3 regions of the Arthrobacter sp. 49Tsu3.1M3 genome follow, and region 1 is predicted to be linked to each of the others. Evidence: predicted binding sites of a transcription regulator. Region 1 holds the regulator's gene; each other region holds the start of a gene.
The links. The regulator HrcA, encoded in region 1, represses chaperone genes, less so after heat shock. The targets are predictions, from matches to a motif close to TTNGCACTCGNNNNNNNCGAGTGCNAA.

Region 1 (9,775 bases):
CGCCTTCCACGCCGGCAGCGGCCACCGCACGATTGACCGTGCCTACGGACACGACGTCCAGCTCCGGGCGGAACTGCACGCACCCGAGGAGGTGGCGCTCCGGTTCACCGAACAAGGCTTTGTGATGCGTGCTCAGCTGGTGCGTTCACCGAGGGCCATGGAAAAGCATCCACAGGCCGCCATCCTCGTCGACAAACCCTTCGTGTCTTCAACACTTGGTCCCTCATAGGGCCCGTTAATGTGTCCGCCGGGTGGAACCGGCGGTGAATTGCTCTTCCAGGGAGTAGTCAAGATAGTGCTTGAGGGACGGATCGCCGGTTCCCGGCATGGCTCCGGCCGCTGCCGCCTTCACCAGCCAGTCCACCTGATGCGGGATGGTCTGGGCGTATGTCCCCACAGGTTCATAGGCGAGGGAGGCCTTGGTGCTCAGTACCAGCGGGGGCCGGAAATCCCACGGATGGTCCCCGAGGCCCGCGGGTGCGCTGTCATCCAGAAGCACCTCTTGCCAGTAGCCTTCCCGGGAGTGGTAGTCCACGGTTCCCGGCCGCATGGTCGGATTGCTCTCGAGGATGGGTGCGTCAAAGCGGGGCGGTACATCGGAATTGACGTGGTTGCCGGCGGCGTCAACGTACACGGCCTTGCTCGAGAGCATGACGGCCGAGGACACCGCGGCCAGGTGCGGCAGGAGTTGCCGGGCGTCGGCGTCGGTGTAGCACACCGCGTCCACGAGGAGATCGGCACCACCGGCCATCACCCCGGCCAGTGCGGCGTCGTCACGACGTTCGGCAGCGATAAATCGGGCACCGGCGGCAGCCAGGTCAGCCGGCATCCTGGACCGGTCCCGGCCCGTCATGTCCACGGCCCAGCCGGCACGGATCAGCCGCCACGCAATCGCGCGGCCGAGAACGCCAGTGCCTCCAAGGATCACAGCCCGTTTCATTTGTCCGACTCTAATGGACGGGTGCTTTTTCTAATGGGCGGATGCTCTTGCGGCGCACCGCCAAAGTAGGGTAGTTCCATGGTCATCATTCGCGAAGGGCGCCCGGAAGATATGACCGGCCTTGCGACGCTAAGGGCCACGTGGGCGGCGGAACAGGGCCCGGCGCCCATGGACGATCCCGCCTTCGACGCCGTCTTTACAGAGTGGATGAATGCCAGTCCCCGAAAGTTCTTTGTGGCCGACTACGGCGGCGAACTCGTCGGGATGCTCAACCTGATGATTTTCGAGCGAATGCCCAAACCAGGAACGGAATCGTCCCGGTGGGTCTATCTGGGCAACGCCTACGTGCTTCCTAAGTTTCGGAACGAGGGAATCGGCGGCCGGCTCGTGGAGGCATCAATCCGGTTCGCGCAAGGCATCAAGGCCGTACGGATGGTGCTTTCCCCCTCCGACGCATCACGCGGCTTTTACGCGCGGCTTGGTTTCGAGCCGGCGGCGGAATTGAACATTCTCAGGTTTTGACCCGGGGGCCCGCCAACGTGGCACCTGCCCGGCTAAATGACGGAGCGGACCATCCGCATTTCAGGCAGTTCCTCCCAGTCCGGTGAAAGCAACTTACGCGTCCCATCGGGCTGAAAACCGTTCTTGGCGTAAAAGGCCTGAGCGCGCAGGTTGGCCTCAAGGACCCACAGGTAGGCGGGTAAATTGCCGAGGGCGGCCTTCAACAGGGCGCCACCGAGCCCAGTGCCATGGGTGCGGCTCAGGGTGTAAATGGAGTAAAGCTCTAGTTCGCCGGGCAGGTCATCGTCACGTCCCGTACCTGCGTCGGCAAATCCAACGATTTCATTGCTCTCATCCAAGGCGATGATTCGCGGCTGAGCGCTGTCCAGATACGGTCGGCGTTTTTCCACCCGCTCCGGCATGCTGGCACGGCGCGCATCGAAGAACGCCGGTGACAGGAGGTGACCGTAGCATTCCTCATGAACCAGGGTGTGCATCCGAACCACGGCATCAGCGTCCTCAACCGAGGCTTGGCGGATCTGATATTCCATTTTCCCAGCCTAGCTTTGACGTGAGGGCTTCCCCGGGTCATTTTGCAGCCGGCCCGCAGAACGCTGCGCCGGTAAGGAAGCGACGCCGTCACCAGCCGCCGCGCGTCGGCGTATGACCCTTGCGGGCATCGTCGGGCATTGCCATTTCGGCCCGCAGGCCCAGGAGCCGGATCGGACGGTCCGCTTCGATTCCGGCTGCGAGGTCCAAGGCCTGCGCGAGGATTTCGTCCCGGTCGAATGTCTCGGGAAGCTTCCTCGCGTGGGTTTTGGTGACGAACGGCGCGTACCGGACCTTGAGGGTCAGCCCAACCACGGGCCGGCCTTCTGCCACGACATCCCCCAGGACGCGCCCTGTCAACTCCCTCACGGCGTCGTCGACCTGGGCGGGTTCGGTCAGGTCGCGCTGGAAGGTGGTCTCCCGACTATGCCCGCGGGCAACCCACGGGGTGTCGTCTACGACACTGGCGCCATCCCCACGTCCGAGCTCCGCGTACCAAGGACCCATCCTGGGGCCGAACTCCGGGACCAGGTCCTGGGGGTCGGATGCGGCCAGCTCGGCCACTGTGTTGATGCCGAGTTTGGCCAGCCTGCCCGACACCTTGGTTCCGACGCCCCAGAGCTCCTTGGTGGGCCGACTGCCCATGACGTCGAGCCAGTTCGCGGCAGTGAGACGGAAGACGCCGGCCGGCTTGCCGAAACCGGTGGCGACCTTGGCCCGGACCAGGGTGTCGCCGATGCCCACGCTGCAGTGCAGCTGTGTTCGTTCCAGGACAGCGGCCTGCACCTGCCGGGCGTAGGCTTCCGGATCCTCTGACTCAATGCCAACAAAGGCTTCATCCCACCCCAACACCTGAACGGTGGCGCCGGGCTGCGCATGCAAGGTGGCCATCACCGTCTCAGACGCCGCGAGATAAGCCTCGTGATCGACGGGCAGGATCACAGCGTCGGGCACTTTTCGAGCCGCAATGCGCAAGGGCATTCCGGAACCCACGCCGTAGGCCCTCGCTTCGTAGGATGCCGTCGACACCACGGCGCGTTCCGTTGGGTCGCCCCGACCGCCGACAATGATCGGCTTGCCAGCAAGCTCCGGGCGCCGGAGCACTTCGACCGCCGCGATGAACTGGTCGAGATCGACGTGCAGCACCCATGGGATTCCGCTCACGGGACCAGTCTGCCCTAAACATCCCTTGCAAGCACCGCGGGCTGCGCCCCCTCGGAGCACCTTGGTATATGGAACCAGACCGTCCTGTTCCGAGGAAACACGCGCCAGGTGCGCATCGGGGGTATAGTCGGCGCATGCATCTTTCGCGTCGATTTATATGCCCCCGGCCGGTCCCTGGCCGCGAGGGCTCTGAGGCGCGCGCCTAGGTCCTGGCGCCGGGTTTGAGTCGGGGGAAGTTAACCCGCCACTCGAAATCCGAAGACAAGGACCTGCAATGCCCTCATATCTCAGTCCCTCCGAGCTCCACGACGCCTTGACCATCCGCGATCTTTCGGATCCGGACGGCGGGCCCCATGCAATGCAGCCACTGTTGCAGGGCATCCTCGACGCCCTCTGCCGCGAATGGAGAGTGCCCCAACGAATTGTCCGCCACAGCCCACTGGTGAGTGTGGCCGACAATTACGACCGCCTGGGGTTCAACGAATCAGATGTGACGCGGGATCAAAGGTATTCCCGCTATCTCAGCCCGACGGTCATGCTCCGAAGCCACACGTCGGCTTCCATCCCGTCGCTGCTGCGTGGACTGCACGCCGACCAATCCATGGACGAGCTCTGGGCGATCCCCGGGCTTGTCTACCGGCGCGATTGCATCGACCGCACCCATGTGGGAACTCCCCACCAGGTCGACCTATGGCGCGTCAGCTCACGTGGACAAATCGACGCCGGCAACCTGCAGGGAATGGTCGGATCGCTGGTGCAGGCGGTGCTTCCAGGAGCCCGCTGGCGCGCAGTTCCGGCAGTGCACCCCTACACCGAAGAAGGCGTGCAGGTCGATGTCCTCACGGACGGGGAATGGCTCGAACTCGCCGAGTGCAGGCTCATGGCGCCGCATCTGTTCTCCGAGGCCGGCCTGGATCCCACCAAGTGGTCGGGACTGGCTCTGGGGATGGGATTGGACCGCGCCCTCATGCTCCGCAAGGGCATCCCCGACATCAGGCTGCTTCGGTCCACAGACCAGAAGATCGAACAGCAGATGCTGGACCTGTCCCCGTGGTATCCGGTGTCCCAGATGCCCTCGATCCGCCGGGACATCTCCATCGTCATTCCCGCTGACCTGGATACCGAAGTGCTTGGCGACCGGGTGCGGACAGCGTTGGGCGCAAAGGCCGAAGATCTGGAAAGTGCCGAACTCCTGGCCCTGACGACCTACGCCGACCTCCCGGCAGCGGCGAGGAAACGACTCCACCTCCGCGATGGGCAGGCCAATGCACTGGTACGCCTGGTGCTGCGTCCCCTCGCCCGGACCATGACAGACCCGGAGGCCAATCGGATCCGAGACGACGTTTACCTGGCCCTGCACGAGGGGCCTGTCAAGGAGCTCATCGGAGGATAGTGTCTGCTGTGCCAGTTCACCATCGGACTGCTGGCATGGCAGGCGTGTAGACGCAGCCGGACCGTGTCAATGCAAGGAACCACAAGCGGACGCCATTAGGTATCAACTTTGTATCGGCCTCATATCGTTCCCGTTGCAGTTCCGGCGCCAGGGCCCAAACCCGGCTGCCGCGCCGCGCCCATGTGCCATGCTGGAATCCGGCTGTCCCGGGATCGCCGGGCCGGTATCCGGCCGGCGAGGGATGGAGCGGCCGTCAGCGGCCGACGACGGCTACAAATGGATCATCACCGCGGAACGCGGGGCGTAAGACGAAAGGACAGCGGCATCAGGAAGCGTGGAGTTCAGCAGCCATCGGTGGGGCGCGTCCGCCGCGTCGCGCTGGCGTTGGCGCTGCCTGCCGTGCTCGTCCTGTCCGGCTGCGTGGCGACGCCGCAGAGCGGCATCACGAATTCCAGCAGCCCATCAGAGCTCATTCCCACCCCGGCGTCGGGCGTCCCCACCACGAGCGCACCGCTCGAGACTGCCCAGACGTCGAACAAGGCTCCGGTGTATTGGATCGGCCGGGGCAATGACAACGCGTTTCTCTACCGCGAGTTCCGCGACGTTCCGGATCAGGACAATCCCGTCACCCGCGCCCTGCGGGTCATGATGTCGCAGAAGCCATTGGACCCGGATTTTTTCACGCCCTGGCAAAATCCGAAGAAGCTGGCGACGTCGATTTCCGGCAAGAACGTCATCACGGTGGATGTCTCCGCTGATGCCTTCAACAGCAACGTTGATGCGGCCATGGCCGAGCGCGCCATCCAGCAGCTCGTCTACACGGCGACGGCTGCCGCGGCCAGCGCAGGGCTCATCGATGCCGGACAGCAGGTCCAGGTGGTTGTGCTGGTGGACGGTCACACCGACTACGTCGCCTTCAACCATGTCCGCCTGGGCGAGCCGACGTCCCGCAGCGCCGGGATGGTGGCACCTGTGTGGATCATTGATCCGCAGGAGGGCACGTCCGTGGCCGACGGTTCGGTCAAGATCAGTGGCCGCAGCACCGTCCAAGGCGGCAAGCTCCGCTGGGCAATCCTCAAGGTCGACGGCGACGGCGACAATACCAAGACCGCGTATCTTAACGGCAGCGCCACCGCCTCGGCCGATGCAGCCCGGCCCGGGCTGTTCACCTTGTCCGTGAACCTCGGCCCGGGCAATTACGAGGTCCGGGTGTCCCAGGTGGACGCATCCGACAGCGCCAAGGAAGTATTCCAGGACACCCGCGGGTTCACGGTCAAATAGCCGTCGCTTCCACAAGGCGCCACGTCACTGGCGGCGGCAGCTGCCGCAGGTCACCAGCGGCCGAGGATGTCGCTGGCCAGCACGGTGGCAGCCGGCCCGGCCGTGGACGAACGCAGCACATGGTGCCCCAAAAGGGCCGTAACTGCGCCTGCGTCGCAAAGCCGGGTCACCTCCCGCGGACTAATGCCACCTTCCGGACCCACGATCAGCAGGACCTCACGGGATCCGGCATCATCTGCCACCTCGTCGGACCCAACACTTTCCAGCCAGGCCTCCAGTACCCGCCGCAGCGGGCGCACGGCGTCTTCGTGCAGGATGACGGCGAGGTCGGCCGCCGCCACGGCCGCCTGCAGCCCGGCGCCGTCGACGGCGGCCCGGACCTCGGGAATCCATGCCCGGCGCGCCTGCTTGGCAGCTGCCGTCACCACCGATTGCCACTTGGCATGCGCCTTCGCGGCCCGCTCAGCCTTCCACCGCACAATGGACCGCTCGGCCTGCCAGGGAATGACGGCGTCGATACCCAACTCGGTCGCGGTCTCGGCTGCCAGCTCATCGCGGTCGCCCTTGGCGAGGGCCTGGACCAGGACCAGCCGGGTTCCGGGCCGTGGTTCCTCGGCCAAGTCCAGGCATTCGACGGTCAGCTCCCCGGGAGCGACGGCTGTCACGGTGCCGGTCAGGCGCTTGCCGGCGCCGTCCGCGATGTCGACGGCTTCTCCGACGGCGATCCGTTTGACGGTGACGGCGTGGCGGGCCTCGGTGCCCTCGAGGACGAAGGCCGAGCCGGGGATCTGCTGGTCCAGGGTGCCTGAGGCGGTGAAGAAGACCGGGTTACTCACCGCTACAGGTTACCGAGCCGGTCCCGCAGTTTGGCGAAGACGCCGCCGCTGGCCGCAAGCTTTCCCTCCGTGAGGTGCTCGCCGCGGTGCTTGGCCAGCTGGCGGAGAAGTTCCTCCTGGACGTGATCGAGCTTGACCGGCGTTTCCACCTGCAGGTGCACCTTCAGATCGCCGCGGCCGTGGCCGCGCAGGTGCGTGACGCCGAGACCGCGAAGAGTGATGATCTCGCCCGACTGGGTGCCGGCCTTGACGTCGATCTCCTGCTGTCCGTCGAAGGTGTCGAGGGATATTTCGGTGCCCAGGGCGGCCGCCGTCATGGGAATGTTGAGGCTCGCGTGGAGGTCATCGCCCTCGCGCACGTAAGTGGCGTCGTTGTTGACCCGGATCTCCACGTACAGGTCCCCGGCGGGGCCGCCGGCGGGGCCGGCCTCGCCCTGGCCGGACAACTGGATGCGGGTGCCGGTCGCCACGCCGGCCGGGACCTTGACGGTCAGGGAGCGGCGGCTGCGGATCCGGCCCTGGCCGCTGCATTCGTTGCACGGGTCCTTGATGACGGTGCCGAAGCCCTCGCAGGACCCGCAGGGGGCGGACGTCATGACCTGGCCCAGGATGGACCGCACGGCGCGCTGGACCTGACCGCTGCCGCCACAGATGTCGCAGCGGACCGGGTGGCTGCCCTCCCGGCAGCAGGACCCCTCGCACGTGGGGCAGATGACGGCGGTGTCGACCTCGAGCTTTTTGTTCACGCCGAAAACGGCATCGCGGAGGTCGATCCTGACGCTGATCAGCGCGTCCTGGCCGCGGCGGACCCGGGACGCCGGGCCGCCCTGGCCGCCACCGGCGCCGAAGAAGGTCTCGAAGATGTCCTGGAAGGCGAAGCCCTGGCCCGAGTAGCTGCCGCCGCCGAAGCCGTTGTCGGTGCCGTTCTCGTTGCCGGTGGTGTCATAGACCCGGCGCTTCTGCGGATCGGAGAGGACCTCGTAGGCGTGGGTGACGGCCTTGAACCTGTCCGAGGCGTCCTCCCCGGGGTTCACGTCCGGGTGCAGGGTCCGGGCCAGTTTCCGGTAGGCCTTCTTGATCTCCTCCCCCGATGCGTCGCGGGAGACTCCAAGAACGTCGTAGTGGCTGCTCAAAGTGTGTATCTCTTCCTTGTTGTACTGCCTGTGGGGTACTGCCTGTGGGCACTGCCTGTGGGGCAAGAAGTCGTATTCGGTCCCGGGCCTGTCAGGGCCCCAGGATCCTCGAAAGGTAGCGGGCCACGGCTCGGACGGCGGCCATGGTGGTGGGATAGTCCATCCGGGTGGGCCCAAGCACTCCGACCTTGGCCGTGGCGTCAGGGCCGTAGGCGGTGGCCACGACCGAGGCCTCGGCGAGACCGTCGTAGGGGTTTTCCCGGCCGATGCTGACGGTCACGCCGCGCGGGTCTTCGGCCATTTCGCTGAGCAGGCGGAGCATGACCACCTGTTCCTCGAGGGCCTCCAGCACGGGGCCGATGCTGAGCGGGAAGTCCACATTGGAGCGGGCCAGGTTGGCGGTGCCGGCCATGACCATGCGCTCCTCACGGCTGCTCGTGGCCAGGGCCTCAAGGCCGCGGGCCAGCGCCTGGGCTGCCCCGCGCCGCGCGGGCGGGCCGGCGGCGATGACGGCGGGCAGCAGCTGCGGCATCAGGCTCAGCGGTGTTCCGGACAGGCTGGCCAGGAAGCTGGTCCGCAATTCCGCCAGCGCGTCGTCGGGAATGTCCTGCCCGACGTCGATCACGCGCTGCTCCACCTTGCCGGTGTCCGCGATCAGAACCGCCAGCACTTTCCGGGGCGCCAGCAGCACGAACTCGATGTGCCGCACCCGGGCGCGGCTGAGCAGCGGATACTGCACGACGGCGACCTGGTTGGTCAGGTGCGAGAGGAGCCGCACGGTCCGGTCAAGGATGTCGTCGAGGTCCTCGGATCCTTCCAGCAGCGCCTGGATCGCCCGGCGCTCGGCCGGCGACAATGGCTTCACCGCTGAGATCTGGTCGACGAACAGCCGGTAGCCCTTGTCAGTGGGGATCCGGCCGGCGCTCGTGTGCGGCGCCGTGATCAGGCCCTCGTCTTCCAGCGCCGCCATATCATTTCGGATCGTGGCGCTCGAGACGCCGAGATGGTGCCGTTCAACGAGCGCTTTGGAACCAACGGGCTCACGCGAATGGACGTAGTCCTCCACGATGGCGCGCAGCACTTCGAGTTTGCGCGGTTCGCTCACGCTCCACCTCCAATCGACTGTCCCGCAGCCGGTGCCACCCCCCGCGCCCGGTCCGGGTCCACACGTGGTGCACGGACGGTCCGCCACAGGACAAGGGTTAGCACTCGACATGCCTAAGTGCTAACCAGTCTAATATGAGTCGCCGCGTTGTTAGCATTGGATTCGCTCCAGGCGTGGCCCGCGGGAACGCGATTCCCGTCACGCCGGCGCCAAGACCGTGGCAGCCGCTGCCGTTTGCCGCGCCGTCGCGGTCCGGTTCCGGCCCCCGGAGAGTTCCACCGACCGCCGTACATTCCGAGTGCAAAGTAAGCGTGTAGAGATGTCGTACCAGAACTGGGGACCCCAGGACCTGTCCGCCCCCGCCAAGACACAGTTGCCCGAAGTCCCGGTGGAACGCGGGATGGTCCTCGAGGAGGTCCAGTCCGGCTGGGTGGGCGCCGTAACCCGGGTGGAGAAGTCCGGCGGCATGCACGTGGTGGCGCTGGAGGACCGGCGCGGCAAGTCGCGGTCCTTCCGCCTCGGCTTTGGCTTCCTCTTGGAGGGCCAGCCCATCCGCCTGATGCCGCCGGCCCCGAAGAAGACGGCCCCGGCCGCCGGTGCCGGCCGCACGGCGTCGGGCTCGGTGCGGGTGGCGGGGCAGCGCGCACAGGTGGCCAAGGCCAGCCGCATCTGGGTGGAAGGAAAGCACGACGCCGAGCTGGTGGAGAAGGTCTGGGGCGATGACCTCCGGGTGGAGGGCATCGTCGTCGAACCCCTGCACGGCATTGACGACCTCGCGGCCGCCGTCGCGGACTTCGGCCCGGGCCCTGGCCGGCGCCTCGGCGTGCTGGTAGACCACCTTGTGGCTAACTCCAAGGAGTCGCGGATCGCCGA
Region 2 (9,775 bases), on a different contig from region 1:
TGGCCCCGGGGATCGACGGGCTCCTGGCTGAGGCCGGCGTCAGCGGGCACGACGTCGACGCTATCGTCACCGGCGTCGGCCCCGGCCCGTTCACGGGACTGCGCTCCGGGATCGTCACGGCCCGCACCCTCGCCTTTGTCTGGGGCAAGTCGCTGTACGGCGTCATGAGCCTGGACGCGATCGCCCTGGAAGTAGCCGAATCCACCGATTCGGCCGCGGAGTTCATTGTCGCCACGGATGCGCGCCGCAAGGAAGTGTACTGGGCCCGGTACACCCTCTCCGATGCCCAGCTGCCGCATCTGGAGGACGGCCCGCACGTGGGATTCGCCGCGGACCTGCCGGATCTTCCCGTGTACGGTGCCGGGGCAGGAATCTACTCCGACGCCGTCAAGGCGGTCGCGGAATTCAGCAGCCGCCAGCCGGAGGCCCTCTCGCTCGGCCAGTTCGCACTCGCCCGGCTCTCCGCGGGAGAAGAGCTCCTGGACTCCACCCCCCTGTACCTGCGCGAATCCGACGCCCAGGTGCCCGGACCCCGGAAGCGTGCCCTGTGAGCGCGGAGCGGGCCGTCCGGCTGCCCGGCGGGGTCACCCTGCGGGACATGGACGCCGCGGACATCCCCGCCATCCACGCCCTGGAACTCCGGCTCTTTCCCGTGGATGCCTGGCCGCTGCAGATGTTCCACGACGAGCTTGCGCAGGTGGATACCCGGCGCTACCTGGTGGCGGAGGTCCACGGCGGGATCGTGGGCTATGCCGGGCTCATGTGCATCGAACCGATCTCGGACGTCCAGACCATCGCCGTGGTGCCCGAGCAGGAAGGCAAGGGCATCGGCTCTGCCCTGCTCACTGAGCTGATCGCGGAAAGCCGGCGCCGGCACGCCCAGGATGTGCTGCTCGAGGTCAGGGCGGACAATCCCCGGGCCCAGCAGCTCTACCTGCGCTTCGGCTTCGAACAGATCCACGTCCGGCCCCGCTACTACCGCGACGGCGTTGACGCCCTGATCATGCGGCTCCAGCTGCCCCGCGAACCGCTCAGCCCCCAGCCAACGGAAGCAGGCCGACCATGAACCGCACCCAGCCGCTCGTGCTCGGCATCGAATCCTCCTGCGACGAGACCGGCGTCGGCATCGTCCGGGGGACCACCCTGCTGACGAACACCGTCTCGTCCTCCATGGACGAACACGTCCGCTTCGGCGGCGTGATTCCCGAGATCGCCTCCCGCGCCCACCTCGACGCGTTCGTCCCCACCCTCGAGGAGGCCCTCGCGGAGGCGGGAGTGACGCTCGCGGACATCGACGCGATCGCCGTCACCTCCGGACCAGGCCTGGCAGGTGCCCTCATGGTGGGGGTGTGCGCGGCCAAGGCGCTCGCCGTCGCCACCGGCAAACCGCTCTACGCCATCAACCACCTGGTGGCGCACGTCGGCGTCGGGCTCCTGCAGCAGGGCGCCGGCGCGCCGTCGCCGCAAACAACGCCGCACGCCCTGCCGGAGAACATGGGCGCGCTCCTGGTCTCCGGCGGTCACACCGAGATCCTGCGGATCCGGAGCATCACCGACGACGTCGAGCTGCTGGGCTCCACGATCGATGACGCCGCCGGCGAAGCGTATGACAAGGTGGCGCGGCTCCTGGGCCTGGGCTACCCGGGCGGTCCGGCCATCGACAAGCTCGCGCGCACGGGCAACGCCAAAGCCATCCGTTTCCCGCGCGGGCTCACCCAGCCCAAGTACATGGGGACCGCCGAGGAACCCGGGCCGCACCGCTACGACTGGTCCTTCAGCGGGCTCAAGACCGCCGTCGCCCGCTGCGTGGAGCAGTTCGAGGCCCGCGGCGAGGAGGTGCCCGTGGCGGACATCGCCGCGGCCTTCCAGGAAGCCGTGGTGGATGTCATTACCGCCAAGGCGGTGCTCGCCTGCCGCGAGAACGGCATCACGGAGGTCCTCCTGGGTGGCGGGGTCGCCGCCAACTCGCGGCTGCGCCAGCTCACCGAACAGCGCTGCAGTGCGGCCGGGATCCGGCTGACGGTGCCGCCGCTGCCGCTGTGCACGGACAACGGCGCCATGGTGGCCGCGCTCGGGGCCCAACTGGTGATGGCCGGCGTGGAACCGAGCGGGATCGGCTTTGCGCCGGATTCCTCAATGCCGGTCACCACGGTCTCCGCCTGAGGCTTCGACAGACGGAGGCAGCGTCCGCCTGACGCCAGGACAGCCGGGGGCTTCGGCCGCCTGCGTGGCGGCTGTTGGGCGCCGGAGCTAGGCGTCCGGGCCCTGGCGCATCTGCTTGACCAGGTCCAGGACGACGGCGCGCAGGTCCCCGCCGTGCTCGGCTGCGACCCGGCGCTGCCGCTGGTAGCCGGCGCCGCGCTCGATGATCTTCTCGACGTCGGCCAGTTCGGCGCTGCAGCCCAGCTTCGCCGCCACCGGCTCAAGCCGCTTGAGCGTCTCGCGCAGGTGCTCTGTTACGAGCTGCTCGTTGCCGTCGGCGTCGAGGATGATGATCGCGTCCAGGCCATACCGGGCCGCGCGCCACTTGTTTTCCTGCACATGCCACGGGGGCATCGTGGGAATGGTGCCGCCGTTTTCCAGCGTGGTGGAAAATTCGTCGACAAGGCACTGCGTCAGCGCCGCGATCGCCCCGACGTCCTCGAGGGTGGCCAGGCCGTCGCAAATGCGCATCTCGATGGTGCCAAGCGCCGGGACGGGGCGGATGTCCCACCGGATCTCGGAGAGCGTGTCAATCACACCGGTGGTGAACATGTCCTGGACGTAGGACTCGTAGTCCTCCCAGCTGGCGAACTGGAACGGCAGCCCGGCGGTGGGCAGCTGCTGGAACATGAGGGCCCGGTGCGAGGCGTATCCGGTGTCCTCGCCGCCCCAAAACGGGCTGGACGCGGAGAGCGCCTGGAAGTGCGGGAAGTAGTTGACCAGGCCGTCCAGCACTGGAAGGACCTTGTCCCGGCTGTCCAGTCCGACGTGCACATGGACGCCGTAAATGACCATCTGCCGGCCCCACCACTGGGTCCGGTCAATGAGCTTGGCGTAGCGTTCCTTGTCCGTGACGGGCTGCAGCTGGGGCGGGCTGAAGGGGTGGCTCCCGGCGCAGAAGATCTCCACGCCCATCGGATCGGTCACGTCCCGGACAGCCGCGAGCGAGCTGTTCAGGTCAGCTTTGGCCTCCGCGACAGTGGTGCAGATGCCGGTGACGAGCTCCACGGTGTTCAGCAGGAGCTCCTGCTTGATGTGCGGGTGCTCGTCGTCCTCGTTGAGTTCGGGATGCCGGGCAGCGACGCCGCGCAGCACCTGGTTCGCCACGGAAGCCAGCTCGCCGGTCTCGGCGTCGACGAGCGCCAGCTCCCATTCCACGCCAAGAGTCGACTGCCTGGATGAAGCGAACTCGATCTTCATGTGGTCCCTTCACTGTTTTGCTGTCGCTGGCCGTGGTCCTGGTGGGGAAATGCGCGGGCAAACATCCGCGGACATGCCTCTGGACATGGCACCGGCGGTGTCACGTGCAATTTCCCACGCACCAGTGCGCCGGCCGGGCGGCCGGCAGGGCTACGGGTGGTCCAAGTCTAGTGCAGGGGCGGCCCCGGGACGGTGTCAAAGTTGCCGTTGGTGCGTGAGTGTATTCACAACGCCGCTGGTCAGCGACGGCGCGCGGTTGCGCGTGGAGCTGCGGGTGGCCGGAGCCATCCTGGCGTTTAATGGAGCTGTGCCCATTCTGAACAAAGACATGACCCTGTGTATCTCGCTCTCGGCCCGGCCCAGCAACAACGGGACGCGCTTCCACAACCACCTGTACGAACAGCTGGGCCTGAACTGGATCTACAAGGCCTTTGCCCCCACCGACCTCGCCCAGGCGATCGCCGGGGTGCGCGGCCTCGGCATCCGCGGCTGCGCGGTGTCCATGCCTTACAAGGAGGACGTGATCGCCCTCGTTGATGTCATGGATCCGTCGGCGAAGGCCATCGATTCGGTCAACACCATCGTCAACGACGGCGGCCGGCTCACGGCGTACAACACCGACTACACCGCAATCGAGCAGCTCCTGCAGAGCAATGCAGTCCCCACGGACTACTCGGTGCTGGTCCTGGGCTCCGGCGGCATGGCCAAGGCCACCGTGGCCGCGCTGCGGGATGCCGGGTTCAAGGACGTGACCGTCGTGGCCCGCAACGAGGGCTCCGGCCGCGCCCTGGCCCAACAGTACGGCTTCGCCTGGAGCGCGGACCTGGACTCTGCGGGATCCGGTACCGGCACGGCCGACATGCTCATCAACGTCTCCCCCATCGGGATGGCCGGCGGCCCGGACGCCGCCGCGCTGCCCTTCCCGCAGGAGGCCATCGACGCCGCCAAAGTGGTGTTCGACGTCGTCGCCCTCCCGGCGGAGACACCGCTGATCAAGGCCGGCCGCGCGGCCGGCAAGACCGTCATCACCGGAGCCGAGGTCGCCACGATCCAGGCGCTCGAGCAGTTCGTGCTGTACACCGGCGTCCGGCCGACCGACGAACAAATCCGGGCAGCCGAGGAGTTCACGCGGGCCCAGTAGCGCGACAGCCCAGTGACCGGCCGCCTCGCTGAGATCCGGCGCCGGGCACTGCGCCGCGGGGCACTGCGCCGGCGGGATGCCGCTGGCGGGGCTAGACGGGCTCCACCGAGATGGCCACCCGGTCCTCGCCGATCCTGGTGAGGACCAGGGTGGCCGATTTTTTGTCCTTGTGCTTTGCGCTGCCGCCGGGCAGGAGTTGCTTGCGCAGCTCTTCGGGCGTGACGGCCGTGCCGCGCTTCTTGATGTCCAGGACCCCGATGCCTTGATCCTTGACCCAGGCCTTGAGTGCCTTGACGTTGAACGGCATCACCTCCAGGACCCTGTACGCCTTGGCGAACGGGGTGTCATGCAGTTCCGGGGCGCAGATGTAGGCGATGTGCTCGTCCACCAGGTGCCCGCCCAGCTGGAGGGCGACGTCGGCCACCAGGCCGGCGCGGATCACGGCGCCGTCTGGCTCGTACAGGTACCCCTCCACGGGGCCAACGGGCGCCACCGGACCGGCACCGAAGTCCTCGCCGCTGGTGAGCTCAGCTGAACCAAGGGGTCCGAGTACGAGGGCGGCGCGCCGCACCCCGGGACGCCGCACCGCGTTGAACCACAGGGCCACCTCGGTCACGTCCCCGCCTACGGAGACCCACTGTGCCTCGCATCCGGCCGGCACGGAATCGTGCGGCATGCCCGGTCCCATCTTCACGCCGACGGCGCGGCCGGAGCCGGCGAGTGACTCCACGAAGGACAGCGGCGGGGAGAAATCCTCCGGATCCCAGATCCGTTTGGTTCCCGAGGTGGACGTCGTGCGCCGGGCCGGGTCGAGCCAGACGCCGTCGATCCCCTCGAGCGATACCGACGTGGCGTCGGAATGGACCACTGTGGCATTGCGGAAGGGGATCAGGTTCATCGTGGCGCAGGCGGCCGTGGCCTCGTCCATTTCCACGGCGGTGACCACCAGGTCCAGGGATGCCAGGGCCATGGAGTCCGCCCCGAGCCCGCAGCCAAGATCCGCGACGTGGCCGATCCCGGCCTCCGCGAACCGCTGCGCGTGCCGTGCCGCCACCGTGAGCCGGGTGGCCTGTTCCAGGCCGGCCTTGGTGAAAATCATCTGCCGGGCGAATTCGCCGAATTTGGCCTCGGCCTTGGTCCGCAGCCGGGACTGGGTGAGCACGGCCGAGACCAGTTCGGGGGAGTGGCCGGCCTTGCGCAGCGACGCTGTGAGGCGGAAGGCCTCCTCCTCGCGGTAAGGGCCCAACGACGCCAGCAGCTCCCAGCCCTCGGGGGTGAGGATCGGGGCAATATGTTCCTGCGGTGCGTCAGTCATGGCATCCAGCGTAGTTGAGGTCCGCGGGCGCGCTGTGACCGGACGGCGGGGGCTAGGCTTGATGGCATGGAAGACAGCGGCACAGGCGACAGCATCTCAGCGGACACGGCCGGGCAGGACACGGTCGGCGACGACGAGGCCAGGCAGGGGCGCAGGCACCCGCAGGGGCTGGCCCGCTACGCAAAACCGGCGCTGATCGCCGGCGCGGTCATCGCCGTCGTGGCCATCGCACTTTTGGTGATCATCTTCTTCCTCGACTCCTTCAACGCCACCGTATATTCCGTCGGCGGCAAGAACGTCCAGGACGCCACAGACGAGGCCCGGGCCATTCGCGAGACCTACACCGCGGCCCGGCTCGGCGGCATCATCTTCCTCATCGCCGGCATTCTGCTGGCCGCCGCCGGCGCCGTGCTGATGTTCCGGCACCGGAATGACGAAGGCCAGAACACGGACGAAGACGACGGCGAGGACGTGGACTTCGACGACCTCGCAGGCCAGTAGCCAGAGAGTAGGAGCGCCAGTAAGCGCCGCTGGTAGGCCCGCAAATGGGCTGGCGCCCGCACCGCCACGCAGTGCCAACGGCCACGGGCCACCGGACATGCCCAGCCTCCTGCGTCACGAATGGACATGTCCTCCCGGGCGGCCCACACGCGTTGGGCATGTCCATCTCTCAGCGCGGGCAGTGAGCATGATGCCCAAGTGTCCCCTGGCCGCGGCGAAAAATGGGCATGTCTTCCCCGGGGAAATGTTCACCCGAAACGAATTTCTGGCACTCGCCTTGACCGAGTGCTAACCATTTACATAGAGTCGTCATTAGCACTCTCCCTAGGAGGGTGCTAACACATGAAGCGCGTTCCGCCAGGCACGCTGCCGGCACCGCGACGACGGTCTGTGCGCCTTGGCATCACCGCTTCATAGTCCACAAATTTGCTGACGAAAAGGAGAGGTCCGAGTGTCGGTCTCTATTAAGCCTCTTGAGGATCGTATTGTTGTCCGCCCGCTCGAAGCCGAGCAGACCACGGCTTCCGGCCTGGTTATCCCGGACTCCGCGCAGGAGAAGCCGCAGGAAGGCGAAGTTGTTGCAGTAGGCCCCGGCCGCTTCGATGACAATGGCAACCGCGTTCCCGTTGACGTGGCCGTTGGCGACGTTGTCATCTACTCCAAGTACGGCGGAACTGAAGTTAAGACCGGCGGCACCGAGTACCTCGTGCTCTCCGCCCGCGACGTTCTGGCGATCGTCGTAAAGTAACTCTCTTGGACCCCCGCGCAGCAGATCCTTCGTCATGAACGGATCAGTTGCGCGGGGTTCTGTCTTGAAAGGACAAAACCATGGCAAAGCAGCTTGCGTTTAACGACGCTGCACGCCGGTCGCTTGAAGCCGGCATCGATAAGCTCGCCAACACCGTCAAGGTCACGCTGGGCCCGCGCGGCCGCAACGTCGTACTGGACAAGAAGTGGGGCGCCCCCACGATCACCAACGATGGTGTGACCATCGCTCGTGAAGTCGAGCTGGACGACCCCTACGAGAACCTTGGCGCTCAGCTTGCCAAGGAGGTCGCCACCAAGACCAACGATGTTGCCGGCGACGGCACCACCACCGCCACCGTCCTGGCCCAGGCCCTGGTCAAGGAAGGCCTGCGCAACGTAGCGGCAGGCGCCGCACCGGGCGAAATCAAGCGCGGCATCGAGGTTTCGGTCGAGGCCGTTGCCGCCCGCCTGCTGGAGAACGCACGCCCGGTTGAAGGCACGCAGGTCGCCAACGTGGCCGCAATCTCCGCCCAGAGCGACGAGGTCGGCGAGCTCCTGGCCGAGGCGTTCGGCAAGGTCGGCAAGGATGGTGTGATCACCATCGAGGAGTCCTCCACCACGCAGACCGAGTTGGTCCTTACCGAGGGCATGCAGTTCGACAAGGGCTACCTGTCCCCGTACTTCGTCACCGACGCGGAGCGCCAGGAGGCCGTCCTCGAGGACGCCCTGATCCTGATCAACCAGGGCAAGATCTCCTCGGTGCAGGATTTCCTGCCGCTGCTGGAAAAGGCTCTGCAGAGCTCCAAGCCGCTCTTCATCATCGCCGAAGACGTCGAGGGCGAGGCCCTGTCCACGCTGATCGTCAACCGTATCCGCGGCACCCTGAACGTCGTCGCCGTCAAGGCGCCGGGCTTCGGTGACCGCCGCAAGGCCATGCTGCAGGACATCGCGACCCTCACCGGTGCGCAGGTTGTCTCCGCGGAGCTGGGCCTGAGCCTGGACACCGTTGGCCTTGAGGTGCTCGGCACCGCACGCCGCATCACCGTCACCAAGGACAACACCACGATCGTCGACGGCGCCGGTTCGGCCGAGGACGTCGCCGCCCGTGTTGCCCAGCTGCGCGCCGAGCTGACCCGCACCGATTCGGACTGGGACAAGGAAAAGCTGCAGGAACGCCTGGCCAAGCTGGCCGGTGGCATCGGCGTGATCAAGGTCGGCGCTGCCACCGAGGTTGAGCTGAAGGAAAAGAAGCACCGCATCGAGGACGCTGTGTCCTCCACCCGCGCTGCCCTTGAAGAGGGCATCGTGGCCGGCGGTGGCTCCGCCCTCATCCACGCGCTGAAGGCGCTCGACGAGGACGCTGCCGTCCAGGCCCTCGAAGGTGACGCGGCTGCCGCCGTCGGCATTGTCCGCCGCGCCCTGACCCAGCCGCTGCGCTGGATCGCCCAGAACGCCGGCTTCGATGGCTATGTCGTCGTTGCCAAGGTCGCCGAATCCGCCGTGAACCAGGGCTTCAACGCCAAGTCCGGCGAATACGAAGACCTGATCGCCGCCGGCGTAATCGACCCCGTGAAGGTGACGCGTGCGGCTCTGCGCAACGCGGCCTCCATCGCGGCGCTGGTCCTCACCACGGAAACCCTCGTGGTGGAGAAGCCGGCTGACGAAGACGAGCACGCAGGGCACAAGCACTAGGCCCTGCCCGCAGGGGGACGGTCCGGCATCTGCCGGGCCGTCCCTTTTTCTGTCGAGTCACTGCTGCAGTTCTGCCGTGTTCGTGGCCGCAAATTGCCGTGATTCTGGCAGAGTTAACCCATCAGGCGCCGCTCCAGCGTCCCGGGTTCACTGGAAACTCCCACGTTGGCATGCCTCAATGGGGAGCAGTGGCCGCCGTGACGATTGGCCATCAAAATTACGTTTTGGTAACATGGAGGCTTTGGTTATCTGGTTGAGGGGTAGTTCTATGACACAGCAAGGAACCTTGCCCCGGCCTGCCCGGCCTGCCCGGCCTGCCCGGCACACTGCCGCGGCGGGGCACGATCCCGCAGCCAAGTCCGGCCGAAAATCCACCTTCAGGCCCGAAATCCAGGGACTCCGGTCCCTCGCTGTGCTGATGGTCATGAGCTATCACATCTGGCTGGGCCGGGTTTCCGGCGGCGTGGACGTCTTCCTGCTGATCTCGGCCTTCCTCATGACGCTGCAGTTCGTGGGCCGCTACGAGCAGGGCCGGTCCATGGCCCTCATCAAACACTGGCTGCACCTTTTCCGGCGCCTCGTCCCGGCCGCAGTCACCGCCCTGGTGGCCATCCTTGCCGCAACTGTCCTCTTCCTGCCCCGGACCCGGTGGATGGAAATCATCAACCAGGGCTGGGCCTCCCTGGGCTATGCCGAGAACTGGCTCCTGCAGACCCAGGCGACGAACTACTACGCCGCGGACCACAGCCAGGCCAGCCCCTTCCAGCATTTCTGGTCCCTTTCGATCCAGGGCCAGGTCTTTATCCTGTGGCCGCTCATTTTTGTGGGGGCAGCGGTCGTCGCCAGGCGCTTCAGGCTCCGCTATCGCGTGCTGCTGTGCTACATCTTCGCCGTGATTTTCGTTGTTTCGCTGCTCTACTCGATCGTCTTCACCCAGGCGAGCCAAACGGAGGCGTACTTCGACACCTGGGCCCGGC
Region 3 (9,775 bases), on a different contig from region 1:
TTGCCGTGGGCTTCGCGGGCGGCGCCGGCGATGGCGATGGCTTCGGCGAAGAGTTCGGCGGTGATGGCCGGGACGCGTTCCGGTTCCAGGCTGAGGGTGTGTTTAACGAGTTCGCGTGAGTGCTGTTCGGTGTCCCCGCCCGGTGCAAGGTGCAGGCCGTTGCGTTCGAGGTGCGCGGAGGCTGCATCGAATCCGCGGTCCGCATAGGGGCCGAAACCCTCGTCCATGTAGTGGATAGACATTCTGATCCTCTCCTCAATGCCGTGCGCCTAACCCGGTAGGGGGCCGGTCCCGGGCTAGGGCTGGCTGCCGTAGATGAATTCCTTCGCGTGGTTGACGGCCTTCCTGAAGGCGTCATTGCGGAGGGTAATCTGGTTTTCCGCGTCCGTTGAGCGTGGTTCAACGTAGGCGGTCAGGCCGGGGTGGAGCACCCAGATGTCCCCGGCGGGCGGGAGGTAGAAGACGCCGAAGGAGCGGTGGCTGGGGTCCTCGGCCCAGATCGGGACGACGGCGACCGCGGCGCCGGTGTCGGGGTTGATCCACTGGGCGCGGGGCAGGGGTTGTTCGTGGACTTCGGGGTCCAGGAACGGGGCTGTTCCCTTGCCCCAGCGTTGTTCGAAGCGTTCGTAGAACGCCGGCATCAGATGGGCATCGTACGGGCGCCAGGCACTCATGGCGGGTTCCTTTTCCAGGTCGGGATCTCAACGGTGATCAGCGGGCGGAGCGGGTCCGGGGGCGGGTCAGAAGCGGATCCACCACAGGAGACGCCGTCCCGGGGCCGGTGTGCCTGGTCTGATGAGGCTTTCCCACCGCACCGGGCCGATGATCAGGGCGGGTCCGGCAGGCCCGGGGTCCCGGTGTGGTGGCGCGGGCTTTGGCGGGGGCGTCTTTGGCCGTTGCCGGTCGTAAACGGCCCGCCTGGCCGGGTCACCCAGAACGGCGTAGGCGTCCATGATCTCCTGGAGCTCCTGCTGATCCTGCCGTTCCTGCCGCTCTCGCTGTTCGTGGGCTGTGGAGTCCGGGCCGGCTGGCGCGGCGCCTGCGTGTCTGATGTCGGGATGACGGGTCCGGACCAGGGCCCGGTAGGCGCGGCCGATATCGCGGGCCGACGCCGTGCGGGCCAGGTGCAGGACCTTGTATGGGTCCGGGTTGTGCTCTGTCATGGTCTGGCTATCGTCTGCTGCTCTGTTCCGGTCCGCGCCCCCAGTACCGGAGGGCCCGGCACGGGCGTGGGGATGGTCCCCGGCCTGGGGGCCGGGGACCACCGTGCGGGAGGCACCGTCGGGGGCCGCTTTTCGCTGCGCAACTGGCGCGTTGGCGTGGCTGCTCTGCATCGCCCTTACTTATCGGCGGCCGGTCCCAGTGCTCCCGGTCCTGCAGGCCTGACCTCCCAGCTGGTGGATCAGGAGGCGTTGATGGCCTGTTGCTCCTTCTTCTCGGAGGTGATCTCGATGCGGCGCGGCTTGGCCTTTTCGGCCACGGGGATCCGCAGCGTCAGGACCCCGGCGTCATAGCTGGCCTTCACCGCGTCCGTATCCAGGGCGTCGCCGAGGATGACCTGGCGGCTGAAGACACCGCGGGGACGTTCGGCGGCCACGAGTTCGGTGTTTTCGCCCGCCGGGTCCTTGCGCTCGGCCTTCACCGTCAGGACGTTGCGTTCGACGTCAATGTCCACTGAATCCACGGCGACTCCGGGCAGGTCGAGGGCGATGACGAATTCCTCGCCCTCCTGCCAGGCGTCCATGGGCATGGCCGCGGGCCGGGCCGTGGTGCCAAGGACCTGCTGGGCGAGCCGGTCAAGCTCGCGGAACGGGTCGGTACGCATCAGCATGGTCTTCTCACTCCTTGAAGTCGGTTCCTGTCATTCCGTCCCAGCCACTGATCTGTTGTGGCTGGTATAGATTTTTTATAGCACCGGTGCGAGACTGGTGCAAGGGGTTTTTGGGTCTTTTGAGGAGGACTGGGATGGAGAGGAAGAACGGGAGAGGTGTGCCGCTGTACGCGATTTCCGTGGCAGCCGAGCTGGTGGGGACCGGGCAGCAGAACCTGCGGCTGTATGAACGGCGGGGCCTGCTGGAACCGGGGCGGACAGGCGGCGGAACACGACGGTACAGCGAGCAGGACCTCGATACCCTGCGCAGGATCAGTGCCCTGCTTGAGGACGGCCTGAACCTGGCCGGCATCCGCCTCGTCCTCGAACTCGAAGCAGCCAACAGGCGCCTCGAACGCGAACTCGCGGCGGCCCGCTCCCGGCGGCGCTGAGCCGGAGACACTTCGGCCCTCGCGGCCGCCAGTCCCGGCGCGGCGGGAAACCGCAGAGGGGAAGCCACCCCACGAATTCAGGCCATCCCGTCTATGTCGGCCATCAGAACGTCGGGACCCTGGCGTTGTGACTTCCGCTTCCGGGCCAGGGCGCTCTGGGGAGGACCGGCGTCGTGCCCGATGTCCGTGCCGTAGGCCACGTCGCCGTCCGCGGGCAGCCTGCCCGTGCCCGATGGCGCCGGCTCCGATGCGGGAGCGGCGGGCAATCTGGACCCGTCGGCTGGGCGTCAGGGCGGGTTTGGAGAAGTCGGATTGATTATCGTTACAAGATGCAGGTTCGGCCTCTGAAGCAGTTAGTAGTGGCATGGATGTCATGGTGGGCTGGAGGCAAGAAAGTCGCCGGTTCACGCGCGATGCCGCGCCAGCGGGTCTTACGTGGCGGCGAGATTGCCGCGGTGCGGCTTTCTTCCGAAACACCCCCGCTGGAAGGCCGTCCGTCGCGGCATGGACATCTGCGCCGGAGTCCAACTTTAGGGGGCGAAACAGGTCAATGGGCCCTGCGGGCCCCGCCCGCCGTCAAAGCCGCGCTCAGTGAAAACGAGGCGAACTACGTCGGCGAGCGGGGATGGTACGAACATGCCCGGAGCCGGAGCCGGAGCCGGGGGCAGGTCCTCGAGCCCCCGCCTTGGATGATCCCTAGTGCTGCCCCAGGCTGCCTCCGGCCGGCGGGATTGTGCCGTTGCCGGCTCCCATCTCGCGATCCGGCTCGGGCTCGCTGAGGCCGGCGCTCATCGGGGTCCCGTCGCCGTCGCCCTCGGTATCTACGAGGCCGTTGGTCTGGTCGAAAGGCTTCTCGGTGGGTCGGTCAATGACTGTGTCATCTGTCGCCCGAGTCATGCCTTGGGCAGTTCCTTCGCCCGGGAAGACGCTGCCCGCGGTCCCTGTGGGAGGCATGGTTGAGGCTGCAGTGTCAGTCCTGGGCGCCGCTTCGCCGGCTGCTTCATTCTGGCCGGTTGCTGCCGCAGCGACACCCGCGGCGGCAGCAGCAGCTAGTCCGGCCCCCGCAATCATCTTCCCGGATACCCCCGCTTTGCCGCTGTCCCCCCGCGAGCCAGCCGCCGCATCGATGCCCGGAGTATCGGTCGAGGCGCCCTCGCTGACAGTTCCCCGCCAGGCTCCGGTGGCGTAGCCTTCGTCCTCGATGAAGGCTTTGAACCGGTTGAGGTCCGCTTCGGCCTGCCTGGCCACAACATCAAGTTTGTCGCCAACCTTTTCCACGATGCCTTCGGGCTCATAGTCGAGGGTCAACATGACCGACGTCTGGCCGCCGCCGACATCTTCAAACATCACCGCGCCAGCATTGGTTGCGCCCTCTGTGGCTGCCCATGCCACCTTTTGGTCAGGTATTTGCTCGAGGATTTTGGCCTGCCACTGCCGCCGTACTCCGGCGATTTCCGCAACCCACTCCAGGCGGTCGTCGCTCAGTTGTTTTACGCTCGTCACCCCGCCCATGAAATGCGGGAAGTCCTCAAACTGGGTCCACTGGTTGTAGGCCACGCTCACGGGAACGTTGACCAGAACACGCTTCTCGACTCGAGTGCTCACGTTATCTCCTTCGGTTTCGCCCACACTTGAAGCCAATGAATCATCAGCATGCTTAGTATATTCACCGTTTCGTCGCAACTGCCAGAGGTTCCGGAAAAGTTCATCCAGAGCGGGGTTGCCCATGAGCTTCTGCCAGGCGCAAGGCGTCCCGGAGTCTCAGCCGGATTTCCTCGGGTGCGAAACTTTGCGCCCGCGCCAGAAGATCACGCTGGCCACGATCGCGACGACGATTACCGCCGCGATGACGTATGGCGCATATTCGACGCGTGTGTCCTTCGCTTCCTTAGTTTCTCCGGTCCCCGGGTCGACCGGATTGCTGGGCGACGGCGTCGCTGACGTTGAGGACGGGGATGTGGTGGAATGCAGGCCAGGGGGGAGCCGGACGTCCCTGAGCGCCGACCTAGCTGCCTGCGGGGGCGTTGCGGTACTGGCATCCGCCTGGGCCTGCATGAAAGCCATGCCGCCACCGAAGAGGAATAAGGCCACGGTGGCGCGCAAGAGTTTTGCCATGGCATTTTGTCTCTGTTGCATGATGTCTCCCTTTTGCGATTGAGGGGATATTCAGTCTTAGCCGGTGGGTTCGGGGGCGGCGTCGGGCTGCGTGGGCCGTTGCCGCGGTGCGAGCGGGGGCGAAGTCTTCCGGCCCTTGCCGGACCCCAGGCCGTCCAGCATTTCGGTCAATGATTCGAGCGAGGACCGTCGTGGCGTCCATTCCAGGAGGTCGTACGCCCGCGCGGTGTCCATGACGGGTGCGCCGGAGGCCATGTCGATCCACCCGCCGTCCGTCGCTTGCAGCCGCAAGCGCCAACTAACCTCGACGAGGGCGCGCAGTGCCGGAAGAGGTATCGGCATCACCCGGCGAGCATTGAAAACCCACCCCAGAGCATTTGGATCGAGGAGGGGTTCGGCCGCGATGTTGAAGGCGCCGTGAGCCCGCCTTTGTAGCACGCGCCAGTAGGCGTCCGCGACGTCGGCGGCGTGCACCGCCTGGAAAACCAGCTCTTGCGGAATGGGCACCACCGGCAACAGCGGCTTACGGGGGACGAGCCGCGCTAGGACATTGCCAAGAAAATAGCGGCCCACCTCGCTCCCGGCCTCGGCGCTGAACGTCAGCGCGGGTCGGAGCCGTGCCACGACGATTTCGGTGTTCTCCTTTGCGAAGGTGTCCAAGAGCTTCTCCTGCGCAGCCTTGTCCTCGCTGTAATGGGAGCCCTTGATGCCGCCGGCCGGCCAGCTCTCATTGGTCCTCGGGTATTTGGGCGCAGGGGAGTAGGCGCCCACTGACGATGCGCACACGACCTGCCCGGTGCCGGCGGTACGGGCCGCAGCAAGAACCTGGGCAGTCCCCGCCACGTTGGTACGGCGAAGGAGCTCCCGGTCATGATTGGGCTGGATCAGCCACGCCAAATGGACCACAGCGTCAGCCCCGGCAAGGGCCGTCTCCAAGGCGGACTGGGCTCCGGGGGTCCCGAGATCAATCGAATGCCACTCCACATCGCGGTACGGGGCCGCGTCCTTCTCGGGTTCACGGCGGGCAACACCAACCAGCTCGAGACTGGCGGCCTCCGCGGCGCGGGCTTCCTGGAGGCGCTTCAAGAGTGCTGTACCGACGTGTCCGGTGGCTCCGGTTATGACGATGCGCATTGGTTCTCCTCAGCCTGATTTGAGGGGGATGGCTTACCCGCTCTGGAGCTCAGGGCCTGAGTACAACCTTGATGCAGCCATCCTGTTTCATTTGGAACTTCTGGGGCCTCTTCCAGAGAACCCTCGTGGGCAACCAGATACATGATTCCCCGCGGATCACTGCCGGCTTCCACCAGCGGGAGCAGATCTTCGGTCCACCTGCTCACGTTGCATTGCCCCATGCGCAGCTAGAGCTGCTTGTCGAACATCGTCAAGAGCGGCAGGGGATCGGCTTGGCCGCCATAGGCTCCCCTTACTGAGGCGGCGCCGCTGCGCCTGCGAGGAGCCGAACGCGGGCACCGGGCCTACCGATCAATGTGGCCGACGCCTGGTCCTCCGTTTCAAGTTCGAGGTGGACAAGCCGGTCTTGGCGGTGGGTGGCCACGACCGAGAAGTTCACGCCGCCCAAGCGCAGGACCTGTCCTTCGAAGACATGACGGAGCCTGTACTTGAGACTGTTCGCCTTAGCGTTAGTTGGCTCAACGGTGCCCGACTTGCCGGTGCTTGCGGCCTTGCCGGTTGTCATAATTTCCTCACAGAGCAATTTAATCAGCATGCTTAGTAGTTCGCAAGGAGGCGCGGTGTCATCGGGCCCGCGGTGGCGACGCCGAGGCTCGACGCGCCGGGCAGGACGGCCTAGCGTGGGACTATGGGCGAGATTCCTGAAGATGATGCGGACGCATCGGCGCAAGGCGGATCAGCTAAAGCCGGCGGCTCCGGCGTCGACGATGCGACGTTCTCTCCGGCTGTCGATCCAGACGACGTCCCGACGCCGAGCCCCCTGGGGGGCGAGGCGGCAACGGGTGCCGGGCCGGTCGTGCCCGGCGCTATGGGCGCCGGGCGAAGGGCAGCCGGCCCTCACATCCCAAGGGACCCAAGGGAGGACCCGGGTACTGTCGCTAATCCCGGGAGCTAATCCGCGCCGGAAACCTGAGGCCCCTGGTGCGCCTGGCGATGCGGCGGGCGCGCTATCTGTTGCCGCAATTGCCTGTGCTTCCGGAGGAGCCGGCCTCAGCCGCGGCCCATGCCTGTGGTCGCATCTTCTTCAGCCTCGGAGGGGTCGGCACGCAGCTCGTCCGGGTTGGGAGATGGCAGACCTGCCGGCCCTGGCGCATCGAGCGGAGCCCCACTGCCCGCACTGTGGGCTTGCTGGCCCGTGCTGTCCTCGGCAGATGGCGGGTCCGTGTCCTCTGGTTTGTCTGCCGGCGGCGGTTGCTTGCTCCCACTGCCAGGCCGGGACTGCCGGCCATTTGCGCCAGCGGCGTTGGATCCTTCGCTGATGGAGGAATGAACCCTGATGTCATCGTCGGGTGCGCCCGGTTCGGGTACGTGTGCGTCGTCCGTCGGGCGGGCGGTTCCCGCCAGGTCCTCCATGGCATTTTTCGCTGCTTTCTCAACGCTGTCACCGATGCCCATCGGTTCTCTCCCTTGCTCCATGCCGCCGGGGGGTTGCGGCCTTGACGATTCCAGAATTATCAGCATGCTTACAAATAGTCCAGAGAAGTCACACGAAAGAAGCAGAAAGGGCGCAGGCATGAGTACCAGCCATAATGACCCGGCAAATTCAGATGCTCGGCGGGGAACGGCCCCTGCCGAGAATTCCACGCGGCCGGAGACCAGCGGTGGGCATGCCGCCGACCCCGCGGCATCGGCCAACCCGGATCCCCTACAGAGTAGGATCACCGGTCTTGAGCCCGGCGGAGGAGTGCCTCCGGGAGAGACCCCTCCGGCCGAGGACCAGATGAGCCGAGACCAGGGCCGCGACGAATAGCCGGCCTGACCCCGCTGTCGCCAGGGCCGGGCCTCCCCGTCGCCGCTGTTCACGACGGCCGAGGCGTAGTGCCGGAGAAGGCTGCCCGGGCAGCTGCAGTCCGCTCGAGGGGTCACATCCGGCTGCATGACCCATTCCGGCTGTCTCCTGCCGAAGCCCGGGCCTTCGGGGGAAGTGGGAGCATCGTGACCAGTACATCCGGCCGATCCAGTGCGGCCCGCGCACGGTCACGGACGAGGACGTCCGCCGCCCCTGGGCCTGGCGCTTAGGGTCGTGCATTTGCACGAAGTGCACGAAATTCTCAACGCAGCCATGGGTCCCGTACCACCACCGACGTGGCAATCGGTGCGGTCGCCGCACAAAACCTGTGTAGCCGGGACGCGACGTTCCGGTTAGTGTCCAACGCCTCCAGGCCTTATCGACTTCGACAATGCGTGTGCGGCAGACCCTGCCATCATGTTGCTCCCCATGTCGGCGCCCATCCGACCTGCCACCGTGCCATGGCTGCGGAAGTCCAGGTCATGGGCGAGTATTCCTGGCAGCCTGGTGCAGACGTGTGCCGTTCAGGGGTCAGTCAGTCGGTATTTCCCGGTTTAGTGCCAAGGAGCATATTCAGTCCCCAGCCCGCGGCGGTGATGAGGAGGATGGCCCCGGCCATGGACAGCAGTTGCAGGGGGCTCGTCAGGATGCCGAGGCTGACGATGAGCGTTGTCGCGCCGGCAGGAGGGTGCGGTTTTCGAAGCCAGGTCAGCACCAGCGTGGTGAGCGCTACGGAAAGGGCCCCGGCGGCAACGTAGGGGACGGTAAGCCCGCTTACTGGGGCCGGCGGGCTGTCCTGGAGGCCGAAAGCGTAAAGGCAGAGGACGCCCGTCACCAGCCCCGTGAAGTGTCCGGCAAGGGTGTTGACCGGCCGGGAGGAGGGCTGTTCCGGGGACTCGAAGAACAGCATCACGGTCGGGCCCAGGCTGGGAAAGAGCCAGGGGAGGTGCAGTGCCAGCCCTACCGCGCCGGCCAGCGCAAGGACGACGAGCGAGAGTACGGCGGCGTAAACGGCTGGCCCCAGTGCGCGGCGGCGAGAGGTGAGCTTGTTCAGAAGGGACGGCGTCAGCATGGGGGCTACCTTTCGGTGTAAGACGCTCAGTGCACGCCAAGGGCCTGCGGGGCTGCCTGGTTCATCCAGGTCTGCAGCCACCGCAGCTGAATGGCGGTCTCGCCATCATGCCGGGACGCGACGTTCAGGGGTTCCCGCTGGCGGAGGGCCGAACCGGGCTGTTCGACCATGTCCCCGGTACCGTCTAGGCGGCGTGCCAGGAGATAGCTTCGCAGCGCTCAACGACGGGGAACTGGATCTCGCGCAGCCTTTGAGGTGAGTGCCCGTGTTGCGCTCGGAACGGCGGTGGAACATTGTCAGGCCGTAGCGGGGTAGCTTGCCAGGATGTAGTCGGTTGCGGCCTGTCCTGTCATCCGTCGACGGCTGTTGCGCAGATCTACGCCGCAACGCCGCATGGCTGACCGGAAGGTGATGTCCTCAACGGGGGTGATGTTGTGGAGCCGGCACCAGCTTGTGTACAGGCCGTAGAGACAATCCGGTCCCAACGGCCAGTGCGTTTCATCCGGGACGGTGGCTTCTAGGAGGAATCGTTCGAAGTGCGAGGTGGCCATGAGGGGCTCTTCTCCGCGGGTGCATCTTTATGCCGCCGTTCGGCTACAGCGGCTCTCTTTGCCGTCGTGCACCCGACGGCAAAGGGTCCCCAACCCGGACGGGTTGCCGAGGACTGATCCGAATCTACAAATTTCCGGCGGCCCTGTCCAGAGCACCGGCCAAACCCGTTTCGACGAAAACCTGCGCATCGGTGAATGCAAGAGAATTGGACTCTGAGGGATTGGTCGCCGACGCCATCACGGAGCGAGCCCAGAAATGTGCGGGCACGTACGCCTTAAACCGCGTGACCGCCACAGCCAAAAAAGCAGCGGGCAATGGAACCGCCGTAAGTGAGATCGCCAGTCGCTGGCCTGTCGATGGCCGCCAGGTCAATGCCGGTAAGCTCAAGCGGACCCAGGGCAACCAAGGAAAGGAGCACGGCCAACACCAGCGGATTTTCCGGGTCTGCGCCGCCGCGCCAAGGCGCGCAGTACACAGGTCCAGGGCGCCTCAAGCACTTCCTCGTGGCCGCCAAAGCAGCACGTCTCAGCCAGCGGCCAAGACACCACGACGGTCGTGGGGAAGCGCTCCAACAACTCTTGAGGCATCGCCACTACTGTCACGGGGTGAAACAGATTTTCGTGACGCAGACGCCGCGTTTTGAAGGGTAGAAGGGGAATCGACGTCGTACCGGACCGTCCCGTGTCTTGGAAAGTGGCGCGCCGTGAATCATCTCGGGGGCCGGCAGGGTGTTTAAGCAGCGCGCGGTGACGGGCGTGGGACCCGGACTGGCTGGAGACTGGTCACATGCT

Region 2: groES (co-chaperone GroES) is a predicted target of HrcA. The motif match lies at 6,625-6,651, and genes of this name have one in related genera.
Region 3: B5X90_RS20345 (Hsp20/alpha crystallin family protein) is a predicted target of HrcA. The motif match lies at 1,909-1,935, and genes of this name have one in related genera.

What each region holds. Positions count from the first base shown of each region.
Region 1 covers NZ_FUZD01000016.1:66,005-75,779, reverse strand. The annotation lists gene B5X90_RS15645 (class I SAM-dependent DNA methyltransferase) at 1-229, shown strand, start outside; gene B5X90_RS15640 (hypothetical protein) at 236-940, opposite strand; gene B5X90_RS15635 (GNAT family N-acetyltransferase) at 1,019-1,462, shown strand; gene B5X90_RS15630 (GNAT family N-acetyltransferase) at 1,495-1,992, opposite strand; gene B5X90_RS15625 (DNA polymerase IV) at 2,081-3,136, opposite strand; gene B5X90_RS15620 (PheS-related mystery ligase SrmL) at 3,429-4,547, shown strand; gene B5X90_RS15615 (GerMN domain-containing protein) at 4,902-5,828, shown strand; gene B5X90_RS15610 (16S rRNA (uracil(1498)-N(3))-methyltransferase) at 5,879-6,664, opposite strand; gene dnaJ (molecular chaperone DnaJ) at 6,667-7,797, opposite strand; gene hrcA (heat-inducible transcriptional repressor HrcA) at 7,889-8,902, opposite strand; gene B5X90_RS15595 (DUF3097 domain-containing protein) at 9,222-9,775, shown strand, end outside.
Region 2 covers NZ_FUZD01000002.1:281,795-291,569, forward strand. The annotation lists gene tsaB (tRNA (adenosine(37)-N6)-threonylcarbamoyltransferase complex dimerization subunit type 1 TsaB) at 1-551, shown strand, start outside; gene rimI (ribosomal protein S18-alanine N-acetyltransferase) at 599-1,066, shown strand; gene tsaD (tRNA (adenosine(37)-N6)-threonylcarbamoyltransferase complex transferase subunit TsaD) at 1,063-2,163, shown strand; gene B5X90_RS04275 (glutamate--cysteine ligase) at 2,251-3,402, opposite strand; gene B5X90_RS04280 (shikimate 5-dehydrogenase) at 3,710-4,543, shown strand; gene B5X90_RS04285 (class I SAM-dependent methyltransferase) at 4,635-5,858, opposite strand; gene B5X90_RS04290 (hypothetical protein) at 5,925-6,359, shown strand; gene groES (co-chaperone GroES) at 6,811-7,107, shown strand; gene groL (chaperonin GroEL) at 7,188-8,798, shown strand; gene B5X90_RS04305 (acyltransferase family protein) at 9,067-9,775, shown strand, end outside.
Region 3 covers NZ_FUZD01000033.1:7,870-17,644, reverse strand. The annotation lists partial or broken gene B5X90_RS20360 (hypothetical protein) at 1-242, opposite strand; gene B5X90_RS20355 (hypothetical protein) at 297-674, opposite strand; gene B5X90_RS20350 (J domain-containing protein) at 741-1,163, opposite strand; gene B5X90_RS20345 (Hsp20/alpha crystallin family protein) at 1,403-1,831, opposite strand; gene B5X90_RS20340 (MerR family transcriptional regulator) at 1,966-2,262, shown strand; gene B5X90_RS20335 (SRPBCC family protein) at 2,959-3,867, opposite strand; gene B5X90_RS21120 (hypothetical protein) at 4,024-4,377, opposite strand; gene B5X90_RS20325 (NAD-dependent epimerase/dehydratase family protein) at 4,435-5,511, opposite strand; partial or broken gene B5X90_RS21765 (glutathione-dependent formaldehyde dehydrogenase) at 5,561-5,828, opposite strand; gene B5X90_RS21760 (DUF6480 family protein) at 7,085-7,321, shown strand; gene B5X90_RS20305 (HPP family protein) at 7,896-8,432, opposite strand; gene B5X90_RS21340 (hypothetical protein) at 8,459-8,602, opposite strand; gene B5X90_RS20300 (hypothetical protein) at 8,729-8,983, opposite strand.